Regions from separate parts of the Clostridium sp. D5 genome, predicted to be linked through region 2. Evidence: riboswitches for the same ligand, from Rfam matches in the RefSeq annotation. Region 2 holds a riboswitch; each other region holds the start of a gene.
The links. Region 2 has a riboswitch for cobalamin ahead of HMPREF0240_RS07535 (ASKHA domain-containing protein). Riboswitches for the same ligand answer to the same signal wherever they lie in the genome.

Region 1 (3,963 bases), on a different contig from region 2:
CTCATAATGGCGCACCTTTATCATCCACAGAAATAACGGAGCACCGATGAAGGCGGTCAGTATTCCTACGGGAATTTCTGTCGGAGGATGCAGCATTCTGGCTCCTACATCAACCCAAATCATGAATAAAGCTCCCGTAAGGACGGAAAGCGGTATCAGCTTTTTATGATCCGCTCCTACAATGGAACGAACAATATGAGGTACTACCAGTCCGATGAAACCAATGCAGCCGCTTACTGCAACTGCAGAAGCTGTGAGCAGAGTGGAAACTATAATAAGAATTCTTCTTACAACATTTACGTTTACGCCAAGTGTAATTGCCGAATGCTCTCCCATCAGTAATGCATTTAAAGCCTTAGACAGATACATCATACACAAAAATGCCGGTATAATGAATATTCCCAATAAAAGTAAGTCTTCCCATTCCGCGCTTCCCAACCCTCCCAGCATCCAAAATGTTGCCTCTCTAACTGCCGCATCATTCGGGGCTGTATACACAATATAATTCGTCAAAGCACTGAACAGGGAGGAAACTGCAACTCCAACCAGAATTAAACGAATTGGCGTCACTGTATTTCCTGTTCTTGCCAGGGTATAGACAAAGAGCATCGATACCAGGGCTCCGGCAAAAGCCCCTGCAGATACAGTCAGCCTTCCGCCCCATGGGAGCCAGACTCCGGCAAGCATTGCCAGCACGGCTCCCAGAGATGCCCCGGATGAGATTCCCAGGACATAAGGTTCTGCAAGCGGATTTTTTGTGAATGCCTGCATACAGATTCCAGAAAGCGTAAGTCCCGCTCCCACAAGGCCTCCCAGGAGCACTCTTGGAACCCTTAAAAACCAGACTATATTCTGTGTACTGCTTTTAATATCTTCTATAGAAATCAGATGTTCCAGCCCGACGTATTCGGATATGTTATGCAGCACGATTTTCCAGACGGAAATAAAGTCTATGGTAACCGGCCCTGTTCCGACGGCCAAAACAATAGAAATTATCAGCAGTATACAAAGAATAATTGAACATCTAACGCTGTGGTTCTTTATAGTCATGCAAATATTCTTCATACCTGTACATCACTTTCATTCAAAGCAGTCCGGATGGAAAGCTTTTGCAAATTTTTCTATAGTATCTCCGGTCATTGAACTTGCGAATACCTCACAAAGATTTACCGATATTATTCTGTCATTTACTATTGCCGGCACGGTTGCCAACGCCGGATTTTCTTTCAGTTCGGATATTTTCTGCTCTAAAGAAGTATCACCGTAATTGTTTATAACAATGACTTCAGGTGCACGCTCTACAACTTCTTCCCAGCTTACATTCGCCCATGTCTTATCCATATCGGAGAAAATATTTTTCCCTCCCGCGTGTTCAATCAGTTTTGCAGTAAAATTATTTCCACAGGTATAGGCCCCTCCATCCTGAGCCATATCATAAACAAATACTTTTACAGTTTCCTGATCTTTTACTGCTTTTTCTGCGGCCTCAATCTGAGCCTTCATTTCCTCTACAATTTCGTCTGCTTTCTCTTCAAGATCAAAAATACGTCCCAGGTTATAAAAATCTTCATATACAACATCTACGTCTGCCCCGATCGTATAACCTTCAATAGAAGCAAGTGACATGATATCATAACCGCTTAACGTTTCATGCTCCGTATTATTTTTTTCAGAAAAAGCACTGGAACGCCCGTAAATAAAATCCGGCTCCTGGGCCAGGATTGCCTCTAATGACGGCGCTGTCTCTGAAAGTTCCGGTATCTTCAAATATTCATCATTCCACTCGGGGTTAATTACAGAATTTGTATATGCTCTTCCGATAATTTTGTCCCCCAGCCCCATTGCCATCAATTGATCACCAGCATTTGCATTCGCTGCAATTACTCTTTCCGGCACATGCGTGAATGTCACCTCTATATCATCCTGTGTTGTTAATGTAAAAGGAAATTTCCCCTCTGACCCGGATTTCTCTTCCTGTGCCGGTTTTGCTTTTTCTTCAGTTAATGCTGCAGCGTCTGAAGCATTTTTCCCACAGGCAGTAATACTCAGCCCTAATGCCAGCACCATCATCATACTGATCAGTTTGTTTCTCAATTTCATACTTTTGCTCCTTTTTTAAGTAATTTTTTAAAACTATCCTCATAAAAATTAAACTTCATTCTTTCGATTCTGCTGAAACAATGCAAAATAAAAGACATCTGCCCGTTTTAAGCAAATGTCCAGAATATGTATATACTTTAGATACACACAAATAAAGTTGTCTTAATGATCACAAATAACAACTCCAAATATTCAGACAGGCAGCTTTTAACCGGAAGTTTCCTCTCTCTTTCATTAAACAGGTTTCCTGACTTCCAGATTATCGCTCATGCTGTGCCTTCTCACAAAAATATTGATTCTGCAATGGCATATTACAGCTTTCACTCCCTGGATACAGTGGCCGGACCGTTCAGGCTTTTCACCTGATTCCCTTTTACCTCTTTCGAGCATTTAATGAATATTATGATTCAGTTTTACTAAACAAACATACATTAGTAAAACAAAATTGTCAATAATAGAATTATTTTAGATAAAATAATTACAAATTGTTCTTATATTTTTCGTAACCGTATGATAGTATCATATATCCATACCGCTCCCTAATGCAGAAAAACAGCAAAATGCCCGCCCCGGTGCATGCACACATGCTGCGGGAAAGGCATTCTGACCGTGCTTTGCCTGGAACATCAGGACGAAACACTTGACTTTTGTTTTTTATGCTGTCTTGCCTCGTAGATACCTCTTACAACCAAATTGATGAAGAGGAGGAGCATGCACATGGCTACTGCGGGGGCGGTCTGGCCGGAGCCTTCGAGGCTGACTATGGCCACGGAAGCTATGGGGGCGGTCGGGGTGAACAGGAATACGACCGCGGATACGGTTACCAGTGAGTTTACGAAAAAGTATACCCACATTTCGCAGATTGCCGGTGTACATAAGGGGAGAGTTACCCGGCGCAGGGTTTTGTAGAAGGGGACTGCGAGGGACTCGGATACGGTTTCAAATTCTTTATCCAGCCTTTTCAGGGCGGTTGTGGCGGTGGAAAAGGGGACGGAGTAGAAGTGTATCATGTTTGCCAGTACGATGATCCAGATGGTTCCGTATATGATGTGGAACGGGTTCTGTAATACGTAGCCTTCTATAAATGGGATTTTGAAGGTTGGCGCGTTGAAGAACATGATAAAGCTTAAGCCTACTACGGTCCCTGGTATCGCCAGGGGGGTAATGGAGAGCAGATATGTGATTCTTCTGCTGACCTTGAATTTCTGGTTTTTCTCAATCAGGTATGCTCCCAGGAATGTGACGAATGTTCCCAGAAACGCCGATATGAGTGCTATGAGTATGGAATTTTTGAAAGCGGTGATTCCATTTCCTGAGGATATCTTGCTCAGGTCGTAGTTGGACAGGGTAAATGTCAGGTTGTAGGGCCAGAATTTGATCAGGGATGCAAACAGGGCGACTGCAAAAAACAGCAGCATGGCCAGCGTGATCACGAGACAGAATATGGTTGCTGCCATATCGCTGGGCCTGTGTGGTTTGATCTGGTATGGTATGGATTTCGCACTGATCGCCGCATTCTGCTTCTTGTTTATGATCCGGTCCACTGCAAAGGACAGTATGGCAGGAAACAGCAGGATAATTCCCACGACTGCTCCCATGTTAAAGTTCTGCTGCCCGACTACCTGCTTATAAACGTCTGTTGCCAGCACGTTGTAGTTGCCGCCCACAACCGAGGGAGCGCCAAAGTCGGTAAAGCTGTATGTAAATGCTACAAATATGGCGCTGATGAGGCCATACTTGACGTTCGGTATGGTGATCGTAAACATTTTCCGGATTGCGGAAGTTCCCATGGTCTCGGCCGCCTCATACAGACGGTTGTCTGCGGCGGAAAATGCCACCATCAGGATCGTCGTCGCAACCGGA
Region 2 (3,963 bases):
TCCGAACCTTTTATCTCTGCAAATGCTTCCGGCATTCCGTTTAATTTTTCAACCATAACATCATCCTCCTCTGCTCAGTATATGCAGCAATCGGGCGGATGTTCATGCTTTACGGCCAGAAAAAGTAACGCTCCTATTCAAAATACATATAGTCCATATAGAATTCATTAAAATGCTTGTCATTGGAAAGCTGTACCTCTGATGAGCAGTCCAGAATATATTTCACACGCTCTGCAGAATCCTCACTGAGCAGATATGTCCTGGTTCCTTTCAGGCAGCTGTTTCCAACCGCTTCTATCTTTGCCTGACACTCTTCTGGCAGAAGTCCGATTCCAACTGCTTTTACAATATCCATCTTATAGCCAAAACCGCCTGCTATGTAAATTGCATCAATATCATCATAAGATGCCCCGAAATTCAGGATCAGAGTCTCAAGCCCAGCGCGCACTGCAGACTTGGCAAGCTGAATCTCCCTCACATCTTTCTGAAAGAAAGCAATCTCTGTCCCATCCCCGCTTTCTGCGAGCGGAAAACCATCGTCAAAATAATCCTCGTCCATAAGACCTGTTTCGTCCACAAGCTCGGCCTTAACCAGTTCGTAAACGGCGTCAATAACCCCGGTACCGCAGATTCCGACCGGTTTGGCGTCCTGGATCGTTCCCGTCACCGCATGCCCGTCCTTCAGCTCCACCTTGCAGATTGCTCCCGGCACGCTTCCTGTCCCGAATGTTATATTTCCGCCCTCAAACGCGGGCCCGGCTGCCGTCGATGTCGTCAGAATGCGGTCCTTATTGCCAATTGCCATCTCGCCGTTTGTTCCAAGGTCAATCAGTACGGATACCTTCTCCCTCCTGTCAAAATCCAGGGCATACAATCCTGCCGTAATATCTCCTCCCACGTAAGTGGATATGCCGGGGAAAATCACAATTTCAAACGCCATGTCATTCTGGCCGAAAAGTTCTGCATAATTAGTATATATCGTATCAATATTGACCGGTGTAAAAGGGAATACGCCCAATGTTTCACAGGAGTAGCCCATCAGAAGGTGCACCATGGTTGTATTGGCCCCGATTACCATTTTTTCGATCTTTATTTTTCCGTTCTCTGTCAGACTCCCGATTCCCTGAAGCAGATCTGTCTGAATGCTCTTTCTCAGCGCTTCCTTTTTGCCTCCGTTGGAAGCTTCTATTCTGCTGATTACATCAGCACCATATGCCCTCTGTCGGTTGATCGTTGTAAAAACATCCTCGGCTTCCTTTGTCTCCATATTGATCAACTGCATCGCGATTGTTGTCGTGCCGATATCCACGGCAATTCCATAACGCACGCCCGCTTTTGCGCTGCTTCTTGCCGCTCTCCCTGCCGTTTGTTCATCATCCGCCAGAACAGCGAACTCCTCTTCTTTATGGAGCCCAACTGAGATCACACAGTCATCCTCAGGATAAGCCTTGCATGCCAGACGGAATCCATCCTGCAGCTGCTCCCCGCTGAAGAATTTTCCATCCTGCTCTGACGGAGCGATATCCCCCTCCAGAACCTGAATACCGCACTTTCCGCAGGTTCCTCTTCCTGCACAGACTGCCGGCAGGAATATACCCTGCTCCTGAAGTATCTCCATCAGAGAATGTCCCTTTTTGCCTTTTAAAACTCTGAGTTCATCTCCATCATGAAGCATAATTGTATAATCCGAAACATTTCTGAGGCTGCAGTTAACATTCGGGCAGCTCGCGCAGTTATGATGAATGCGGAACATGTCTGAATGATCTGCCGTCAGGTAGACCTGGCACGTCGTCTTGACCGGATCATACATACAGCTGTCCAGCACACGGATGCCCGCGCTGTTTTCTCTGCCGGTCACTGCCAGAGCTTTCTTCTGGGCCTCCATCGGAATATCCTGCGGCGCCTCCAGCCGATGGGACACTCCGCACTTTTTCGCTCTGCACATTGCGATAATCTGAGGCTGAAGCTGATGATCCATCTGAAAAAGATAATCATCCGCAATGGCATCCGCCAGCATTCCGCCCAGATAATCTCCTTCTGCAAACAGTTGTGTAGACCATCGGCTCAGCTGTCCGCCTACGGAAGTAACGCAGTACAGTGCCTGATGAATCCCTTCCCCATACCGGCTGAGATCAAATCCGTCCACATCCCCGAACTCCAGCAGAGCAATCGGCTCTATTTTCTTATATGCCTCCGGAAGCATCGCCTCATACTCTTCTGCCACATCATCATATGTCGCGCTGCCTTCGAAGCAGTCTATCAGAGCGAACACATTCTCTCTGCATATTTCTATATTAAATTCCGTTATTTTCATCTTCTTGTCCTCTCTCAACTGCCGGAAAAGCCATCCCCGTCCCTGCAGTTTCAATAACCCTGTTCAATTATTTTTCCTGTATAAAAAGAAAAACTCCTTGTAAAAAGAGTTCGATGCTGACACACTATATAAAATTAAAACGGAATCCTGTTTCCCACCCAAAACAGGTCCATAGGGATATGTAAGTATCCTGGCTCACGTTTCATCCTTGGAATGCCTTCTCATCCTGACGGACAATGGCTTTTATTCTTCGTCCACGTTTACAGTAGGGGTAAGCCTGCACCGGATTCACACCGGTTTCCTTCTCTAAATGCTCTTTGTTGTTACCATCCGCACTTATTTCCCAAAGGGCACTTTATTTCTCTGTAACTGCTTTCTTTGCAACTTCTGCTGCTGTTGCTGCATCTGGTGTATAGTAGTCAGCACCAATCTGCTCTGCAAAACTGTCATTAACCGGAGCGCCGCCGACCATAACGATGTACTTGTCGCGAAGTCCTTTTTCGTTCAGCTGATCGATACAATCCTGCATCTTCGGCATTGTTGTTGTAAGAAGTGCTGACATACAGATTACATCTGCGCCTACTTCTTCTGCTTTGTCAATAAATACAGCCGGCTCAACATCTACGCCGATATCGTGGATCTCAAAGCCTGCGCCTTTCAGCATCATTACTACAAGGTTCTTTCCGATATCATGCAGGTCACCCTGTACTGTACCGATAACTGCCTTACCAACCGGCTCATTTCCTACTTCAACCAGTTTTGGCTCCAGAACTGTAAGTCCTGCATTCATAGCTCTTGCTGCTACCAGAACTTCCGGTACGAATACCTCGTTGTTTTTAAACTTTGCACCGATGATCATCATTCCTGATAAAAGACCTTCATTTAAAATCTCTTTTGGATCCTGCCCCTCGTCCAGAGCCTCCTGTACCAGTGCCTTTACATTTTTTGCCCTTCCTTTTTGAAGGAATTCTGAAATTTCCTGAATCTTTGACATTTTACATACCTCCATCATTCTTTAAGCGTGTCTGCTTTGATTATTATTCTACCTTATTTGCAATTATGTTTTTAGTAATTTTTTTGGAACTCTTTGTATTAATATCTCATTTTTTGTTTATTTTTTTATTTCTTCTACAATTTCCGGGTACCACTCCATTGCTTTTCTCAGGGATTTTCTGACGGGCAGGCCATTTCCGGATAAGACCACCAGATCATTGATATGTTCCGGCTTTCCTTCAAACTTCTCGGCTTTATAAATGCTGCCTACGCAGTCCACCAGATAGATTTCTCCGTCTGCCTCCACAAATCCTTTTACACGGTAAGTATCATCCAGAAACATTTCAACGAATTTCTGAAGCTTTCCCGGTGCCTGCCCCGGTTTCAAACGGAGCAGATATTTTTTCAGGGTGATGTCCGCGCTCTGTAAGATCGGTTCTTCCGGCTGTCTGTCTGCCGGCACAGCGGGATTCAGCCAGCTGCTTTCGATCCTGCCATAAGTAGTCGTATGGACCCCGGCACCCGGACGGTGCATCTTGACGATCCCCTTTATTTCTTCAATCTGTTCTTTGGATGCAAGATCGGTTTTATTAATAAGCACAAGATCGCTGACGGCCAGCTGCTTCTTTATTACAACTGCAGTCTCATATACCTTC
Region 3 (3,963 bases), on a different contig from region 2:
TGTCGTAGGATCTATATCCACTACCAGGAGTGCATTTCCCTCTACACCAAACATCTTTCCTGCATTAATCCCTACGTACAGTCGGTTATTGTAAATAGCCGGGGTACTTGTGCTCTGACTTCCCAATTTCAAAGGTTCAATCAGATTTTCTTCATCAAGTTTTCCGTCCTTTGTCAGGTTGTAAGAATAGAGATTACCGTTTTGGCTGGAAACATAGACTCTTCCATTGTAGTAAGAAACATCACAACGAACCTGTCCGCCTAAATCTACCCGCTGCATAATCTCACCGGTTCGTTTATCAATACAATGTAATACTCCATTATTGGTACATAGAATAACATAGTTTTCATTTGTCCAGCATCCGTCCCAATAGAAGCTGCCAAGGTTTTCATCTCTCCAGGTTGCTGCCTTTCTTTCCGTTTGCTGAGATGGATCTTCATCAGTTACGGAAATACAAACGAAACCTGATTTCTTAGTTGTAAAGAATCCAACATAGATATATCCATCGTCATAACGAATCGCACTCTCACTCCGTCCGCCCGCAGGATCTTCATAAACCCAAAGGGATTCCAGTGTTTCTGCATTAAAGCACTGAATTGTTCCATTCCCCAGCGGTACAAAGAGCATTCCCTCAGCGTATGTAGGAGGCATCAAACCAAATGTGGTTGGTGTTACTGTCTCACTTGTCTTCAGGATCTCTCCTGTTTCCTTATCCAGAACATAAAGTTTGTTTCCGGAAAGTGTGTAAACTTTGTTGTCAACAATAATCGGTGTTGTTCCGCTGGTCGGCTTAACATATTCACCTGTCTGGCGTTCCCACTTCACTTCAATGGAATCTGAAGTTATGGGAGTCTTTGCATCAACAATTGACATATTGTCACGGCCGGAACGGAAGCCCGGATAATCTGCATCCAACTCCGGAAGCGTGATTTCTGCGGCCTTCTCCAGTTTAAATTCTTTTGTCTCGGACTGGCTGATATTCAGAATACCTGACTGGCCCACATATCCGAGTTTTGTAACTGCATAGCTGTAATCGTCACCTGGGAAAAGGCTATACTTGCCATTCTCCGGCCATAGACGCTTATTCTCCCCATCATAGATCGTAAACAATGCATCTTTAGGGTTCACCTGCACGGATAATTCAACTATCTGTACTCTATCGACAATGACGGTATAGGAAGTTTGCTCTGCTCCCCCTTTTTTCACTTTAATAACAGCCTTATTCTCACCATCAACCAAATTCATCTTATAGGTTGTGCCGGTCACTTCTGTTCCGTTAACCATTACCTTTGAATTACCAGTATCCGGATTCTTAAATGTAATGTTGACTGCATCCACATCACTCAGAACCTTCGTCCTATACTCTGTGGTTGATTTATTAAATGCAGGATCAAATTTCAGTGTATCTCCATTTTCATAATTCAATTGCAGGCCTGTCAGAATTGTGAGCTGTTTTATATGCACGGTATAAACTTCTGTTACCCCGCCTTTTGTAGCAGTAATGGTAATATCATTTGGTTCACCATCAGCTCTTATCGCACCTGCCATAGACTCATACTGATTTTTTGCCGTAGATTCAACTTTTACATCCTTGCCTGTGCTATCCGTATAAGTATAAACGACCTTCATGTCTTTATCTGTCGTGCCTTCATGCAGCTTGACTCTTAATTCAACGGCTGTGGATGTATCATATACCAGTGTTGCCTCTTTTGTTGTTACATCAAATTCAACATTTTGAGTCTGATATCCTTCAACACCTTTCAGAAGAAGCGGTGCTTCCTCAGACTCCAGTGTGAAGTTTTTGGTCTCTGACTCTGTCAGATTAACCGTCCCTGTCTGGGTTACAAATCCTTCTCTTTCAATCTTATAGTTGTAATCTTTTCCGGCTTCCAGACTGTAAACTCCATCCGTTCCCTGAACTGCCGCTCCCTCACCGTCTGTAATGGTTACAGTTGCATCTGCAGGGTTCGTTGTAACGGTCAGGTCAGCTTTTTTAATATCCTTGATGATATTAAGAGTATATGCTTTTCCGACAGTTCCTTGCTTTTCTGCTTTTGCGACAATTGTTGTTTTTTCTTCCGTTAACGGAACCTGGCATTTCGGGTAGGAAGCTCCTTCTTCTAATACAGCAGGCTTACCATTAACAGTGTATACATTATCATCAATATCGCCCCAGTACATAGCCATCAGGCTAACTTCAACTGATTCTGTCCCCCCCGGAACTGTAATCTCATACTCTGTTTTGTCCTCAGCAAAGCCGGTCAAATATGAAATATTTCCATCACTTACTTGGAGCTCCATAAGGGGCGTTAATCGAACCACGTGTACTGTATATGTTTCTACCTTGTCGCCTAATGTAACAGTGATTTGAACCTCTCCGCCTTTGATCTCTCCATACTCGAGCAATGTGTCTAACACCAGTACTTCACCACTGGTCATTGTTGTTGTCACGCTGTCCTTAAAAGTATTCTGGTACTGAGCCTCGATTGTGGCTCCTGCAGCTTCTTCCTTCAGAACTGCACATATGCCCAATTCGTACGCCTCTTCAATAACACCTACTGTGCATTCTTTTGTTTCAGGGTCAACCTCTGATATTAGTTTGACAGGATCGCCCACTTCGCTTGGATCAGAAAAGCTGATCCCAGACAACATATTCGTGTCCGCTGTCGTTCCTTCTGCCAGAACCGGCATTCCTCCTGCAAATACAGTAGTCACCATCACAACCACCGCTAATAACCAGGACAACCCCCTTCTTGTTTTTTGCTTTTGTTTCATTCTTTTTAATCCCTCCTGTTTCTCCTCTTAGGCCATAGGCCTGAATTGTTTTATAGAAACAGCCAGCATTCTGTTTCATGCATTGACCGTTAACTATCTTTAAGTAAATGCATTTTTCTGTTCATCCTTTCTCCGTATCTATACTGTCTGTTTCAATTCAATACGCTATAATTAAAAATAAAAGCTCTTCCATCATTCCGATAGAAGAGCTCATCTTTTTTACTATATTATATTTTTAGTATACAAAACGGACTATTTCTTCATCCCAGAAATACATCGTAACAATCATCACGGCAGGTCTTCTGACTTCGCTTCATCCTCCGAAACACCTTCTCAGCATATAAATGCCAATGGTATAATCGTTTCTTCGTCCACGTTACAGTAGAGGTGACTGTACCGGCCTCGCACCGGTTTCCCTATTATCATTCCCCAGCTGTCCAGGAAATGCACCGCAATATAAATATTAAATTAATTACTAACAACAACGTTCCGTTTAAACTATGTAGTTCATTATAAAGTATGGCCCAGCAAAAGTCCACTGTTTTTCACATAGTTTCCATACGGTTTTCACAAAATATTCACAACACTATGAATCATTTATGTCCTGTATCATTTTACCAGTTTTCTGATATAACTTAGGTAATTTTTATAGATAGATGCGTAAAAATTTCTGATATCACTCATCCGGCCATTTTTACCTTCTGCTTCTTTCGCCAGCTGCTTATCATCCTGCTGGAGATCAGAACGTCTTCCATTTGACTGCACTCAATTGTATATTCTGCATCCGGCATGTATGTGTTAAGCAACTCCAGCGTCTCATCTACGGGTATATTCCCGCGTCCCAATCCCAGGTGTGCATCCCTGTCCCCACAATTATCGTGGACATGCACATGTCCCGCATGCTTCCCAAATGCCTGAATCCACTCGCTCAAAGGCCTGGGCGAGTAGCAGTGCGCATGGCCGATGTCCAGGCACAGTTTAAAATCCGGGGACTCAACCTTCTGCTCCACTTCAATCATGGGCGGTATTTCCTGGTCATATACATTTTCCATAAGAATCTGGATACCGCTTTTACCTTCCATAAACTCATTCCAGAACTCGGCCACTCGATCTGCCCAGCCAGTCAGATAATAAACTCCCGGAAGAAAACCCGTATGGAAAATTATCTTTCTGGCCTCCAGTCTTTTG
Region 4 (3,963 bases), on a different contig from region 2:
TGTGGAAGCGCCCCCCAGTCTGGCCTGAAGAATATAATCTTCATTCTTAATCGACAGTACCAGCGACCGGCTGGCCCGTGTATACTTTGTCCATCCGGTAAAGCACATCGCAATAATCAGATTCTGAATGCCGGTTCCCATTACTGCTATCATAGCCAGCACGAAGATATTGCCGGGAAATGCCATTAGAACGTCTACCAGACGCATAATAATACTATCGGCCGCGCCGCCTGCAAGACCGCTGATAATACCCAGCAGTATTCCAACCACAGATATAATAGCCGTCACCATATATGCAATCAGCAAAGAGGTCTGCCCACCGTACAAGATTCGCGAGAACAGATCCCGGCCCAGCTGGTCTGTTCCGAACAAATGATCCGCAGAGGGAGCAGTAAGCATATTTGCATAGTCTGTTTCAAGAGGATCGTAAGGTGCAAACCGCCCCGCATAGACAGAAAAAAAGGTGAAAAGTGCGGCAAGTCCAAGACATATAAAAAAACTGGTATAACGGCTTTTCTGCCGTTTCGTCTTTCTTCTCACTTTGCCGCTCCTCCCAGCCGTATCCGGGGATCCAGATAACGGTAAAATATATCCACTGCCAGATTCACACATACATAAATCACCCCCATCCACATAACATATCCCTGTATCAGCTGATAGTCCCTGTTCGTGATAGCATTTACTGCCGCACTGCCTATGCCGTTCCAGCTGAAAATGGTCTCTACGATCATTGTTCCGCCCAGCAGTCCTCCAAACGACATGCCCAGAAGTGTAATAATAGTCAAAAGCGAATTAGGCAGCACATGGCGCAGAATAATGCGCCTCTTTGAAATCCCCCTGGAAAGTTCTCCCATAATATAGGGCTCATGCATCTCTTCCAGCATGGCCGTGCGGATACGCCGGATATAAGATGCCGCCATGCCAAACGCCAGCGTAATATCAGGCATAATCATCTGTTTTATACTCTCAGAGCCTCCCACAGGAAGGGCCTGCAGCTTTACGGCAAACAAATAGATCAGGATCAGTGCAATCCAGAAGCTTGGCATCGCCTCCCCTATGAATGCCAGAAAACGGATGATATAATCTGCGGTTTTATTATGGTAAACCGCAGAGAGAATACCAAGAGGCAATGCAATCATCAGCATAAGTATGAAGGAGGAACATGCCAGCTTAATCGTATTCGGCAGCTTCCTTGCCAGGATTTCCGAGACCGGCTGCCCATACTTTACCGAATTTCCAAAATCCCCGTGCAGCACGCCCGCCAGCCAGTTTTGGTACTGAACAGGCAGAGGCTGGTCCAGGCCATATTCCGCTTTCAGCTTACCGATTGCTTCAGGGTCACTTCCTGCCCCCATACTTTCCATCATCTGCTGTGCCGGATCAGATGGCAGGACATTGGTCAGGCAAAAGGTCAGTACAGATAAGCCGAACAGTATAATGATCAGCGCCGCCATGCGTTTTATGATATATCGAAGCATTTTACTACCTCCCCTGACTGTTTTCTGATAAAAGATCAGAACTGGCATTCAAATTTGGAATTTCCAATGAAATAAAAAAAGGACATGTCCACAGACATATCCTTTTCCAATGTTCAGGTTTTCCCATACTAATTAAGCGCAAAAGCACAACGGCTTTTAACGCAAAAAGAATTTTCTTAGCTGTGGCTCGCAGCATGAAAATAACAGTTAGAACCGGTATTCTGGCTTGAGCTTCTCCGCATACTTTCGCCTTCCCGGTTTCCCAGTGGCTTATTGAAATATGCTCCACTCTTACAGCAACGGCATTGCACAGGATTTGCACCTGTTTCCCTATTGTTGGAAAAACGTATATCTTCCGACAATACTGCAATTCTTTCTTGCAGGCATTCTATCTGCACTATATTAAGTTTCTATTTAGTCCCATTCGGTACTACATTATACTATCATACACTTTTCCCCTTGTCAACAGCCTGTCATTTTTCTTATGATTGTTTTTCTCAGTATGCTGTGCTAATCTAATACTATTACAAGTTTTATTAATTATGTTATCAAAGGAGTATTACCAATGGATATAAATCTGAAAGACCGCATAACCGTATACTGGGATATCCGCGCTACCAGCTACGACCAGATGAGACAGAAACATTTACATGGCCGGGAATTTCAGTTCTGGAAGTCTGAAATGAAATCCATCCTGCCTGTTTCTGACAAACCGCTGAAGATTTTGGATATCGGTACTGCCACTGGTTTTATGGCAATTGTATGTGCCTCTCTGGGCCATAAAGTTACTGCTGTTGATATCTCCCGCCACATGCTCAAACGGGCCAGGTCTGCTGCGGCTGAATCCGGTTTTTCTGTGACGTTTCTTCAGATGGATGCCCATCAGCTGGATTTTCCAAGCGGTTCCTTTGATGTGGTAATCTGCCGCAGCACAATCTGGACTATACTGGATCCCCGGTGCGTCTACATGGAAATATTCCGGGTACTGAAACCCGGCGGATGCTTCTTTAACTGTGATGCCAATTACGGAAAAGATGGTTTCAAAGATCTTGGAACCACACCAGATGAAAAAGCAATCTTTGCTGAGTGCGATGCCTATACCTCTCTCCTTCCAATCAGCTATGTGCAGCGTCCGGAATGGGACATCGCAACACTTCGCAATCTAGGCTTTGTGCACTGTGAATGTACGAGGAATATCAGCGGAAAATTAAACCCACACGGCAGCTCAAAAGCTTCGACGAATCATCCCCTGTTTTCAATTTATTGTGTAAAGCCTGCCGATACAGAGGAAGACGGTAACATTGACTATGATTTCCAGCTCTTTAAAACACATAACCAGCTGTTCTACCGTGAACAGCGGCAGTTCGGCAATAATAAGGATACCGAATATTTAATTCTGGACCTGCTTATGTATCAGCCCGAAGGACTGCGGCCCAGTGATTTAAGCGAATATATATTTATCCCGAAACAAACAGTCACCCGGATTCTGGCACAGCTGACCGAAAAGGGGTATATCCGCCAGATGCCTAATCCCAGAGACCGACGCAGTATGCTGCTTACCCTTACTTCCGAAGGACGTAAACAGCACCACAAGGAAGAAAAGGCTCTTGAAGTCCGATATGCAAAAGTTCTGAACAGTTTTTCCGCGCAGAAGCTAAGCCAGCTCAATCAGCTTTACATGGAGTTTCTGGACGCATTTCCCTCTTCCTGATATAAAATTGCAGATAAAAATAAACCGCCAGTAGCTCTCAGGTACATAAAGAGACTGGCGGCATTTACATTCAATATTCTATTTTTTATCTTTAATAAAGTGAAAAACAAATTCTATAGCTTTACAAATAAGGGCTTCGCACATATACCCGTTTTTCAATAAAGTCCATACTTCAGCCTATTGAAACATTTCATCCCCGCTCTTAAATCCAAAGGCCGGATGGAAATCAAAATTAACAGCTCCAACAGCAATTCCCGGGCCCACCGCCTTTTTTACTCTGGCAACACCTTCATAACCAAAGCCGGCGCATAACTCAATGGCCTGACAGCCTTTTTCTACCATCTCCTTCGCTACGATCTCTGCCTGGTCATAGTCTTTCACACCAATTACATTCATGTTGATGGTGTCTGACGGGATAACTGCCCTCTGCTTCTCAGGGCTAACGGCCTCTGCCACATAAATAAATGCACATTCAAACATCAAAAACTCTCCTTCCATTATTCGGCATGCTTTAAAATATCAAATACTTAACACATGCTGTTAATCCGCTCCATTAAACTTCCAAAATCATAATATACCTTCGTCCGGTATGTGTCAAATACCATTATTGTCTCTAATCATTATTGCAGAGTCTTTAAAAAATTGGTTAAAAAAAGGTCAAAACAATATGTTTTAACCTTTTCTAAAAATGCCGCAGACCGGAATCGAACCGGTACGGGTATCACTACCCACGGGATTTTAAGTCCCGGGCGTCTGCCAGTTCCGCCACTGCGG

Region 1: another riboswitch for cobalamin. It lies ahead of HMPREF0240_RS04890 (ABC transporter substrate-binding protein); the one in region 2 lies ahead of HMPREF0240_RS07535 (ASKHA domain-containing protein).
Region 3: another riboswitch for cobalamin. It lies ahead of HMPREF0240_RS04655 (cadherin-like beta sandwich domain-containing protein); the one in region 2 lies ahead of HMPREF0240_RS07535 (ASKHA domain-containing protein).
Region 4: another riboswitch for cobalamin. It lies ahead of nikB (nickel ABC transporter permease); the one in region 2 lies ahead of HMPREF0240_RS07535 (ASKHA domain-containing protein).

The regions. Positions count from the first base shown of each region.
Region 1 is NZ_GL870809.1:1,159,896-1,163,858, reverse strand. Features, by position in the region: gene HMPREF0240_RS04895 (iron ABC transporter permease) at 1-1,065, opposite strand, end outside; gene HMPREF0240_RS04900 (ABC transporter ATP-binding protein) at 1-5, opposite strand, end outside; gene HMPREF0240_RS04890 (ABC transporter substrate-binding protein) at 1,081-2,100, opposite strand; cobalamin riboswitch at 2,320-2,509, opposite strand; gene HMPREF0240_RS04885 (putative 2-aminoethylphosphonate ABC transporter permease subunit) at 2,727-3,963, opposite strand, start outside.
Region 2 is NZ_GL870810.1:256,264-260,226, reverse strand. Features, by position in the region: gene HMPREF0240_RS07540 (superoxide dismutase family protein) at 1-56, opposite strand, end outside; gene HMPREF0240_RS07535 (ASKHA domain-containing protein) at 134-2,314, opposite strand; cobalamin riboswitch at 2,477-2,661, opposite strand; gene HMPREF0240_RS07530 (corrinoid protein) at 2,670-3,308, opposite strand; gene HMPREF0240_RS07525 (GTP-binding protein) at 3,426-3,963, opposite strand, start outside.
Region 3 is NZ_GL870809.1:1,091,150-1,095,112, reverse strand. Features, by position in the region: gene HMPREF0240_RS04655 (cadherin-like beta sandwich domain-containing protein) at 1-2,775, opposite strand, end outside; cobalamin riboswitch at 3,050-3,244, opposite strand; gene HMPREF0240_RS04650 (sugar phosphate isomerase/epimerase family protein) at 3,456-3,963, opposite strand, start outside.
Region 4 is NZ_GL870815.1:1,001-4,963, reverse strand. Features, by position in the region: gene nikC (nickel transporter permease) at 1-540, opposite strand, end outside; gene nikB (nickel ABC transporter permease) at 537-1,478, opposite strand; cobalamin riboswitch at 1,672-1,862, opposite strand; gene HMPREF0240_RS15380 (methyltransferase domain-containing protein) at 2,044-3,189, shown strand; gene HMPREF0240_RS15375 (DUF6506 family protein) at 3,367-3,669, opposite strand; tRNA gene HMPREF0240_RS15370 (tRNA-Leu) at 3,879-3,963, opposite strand, start outside.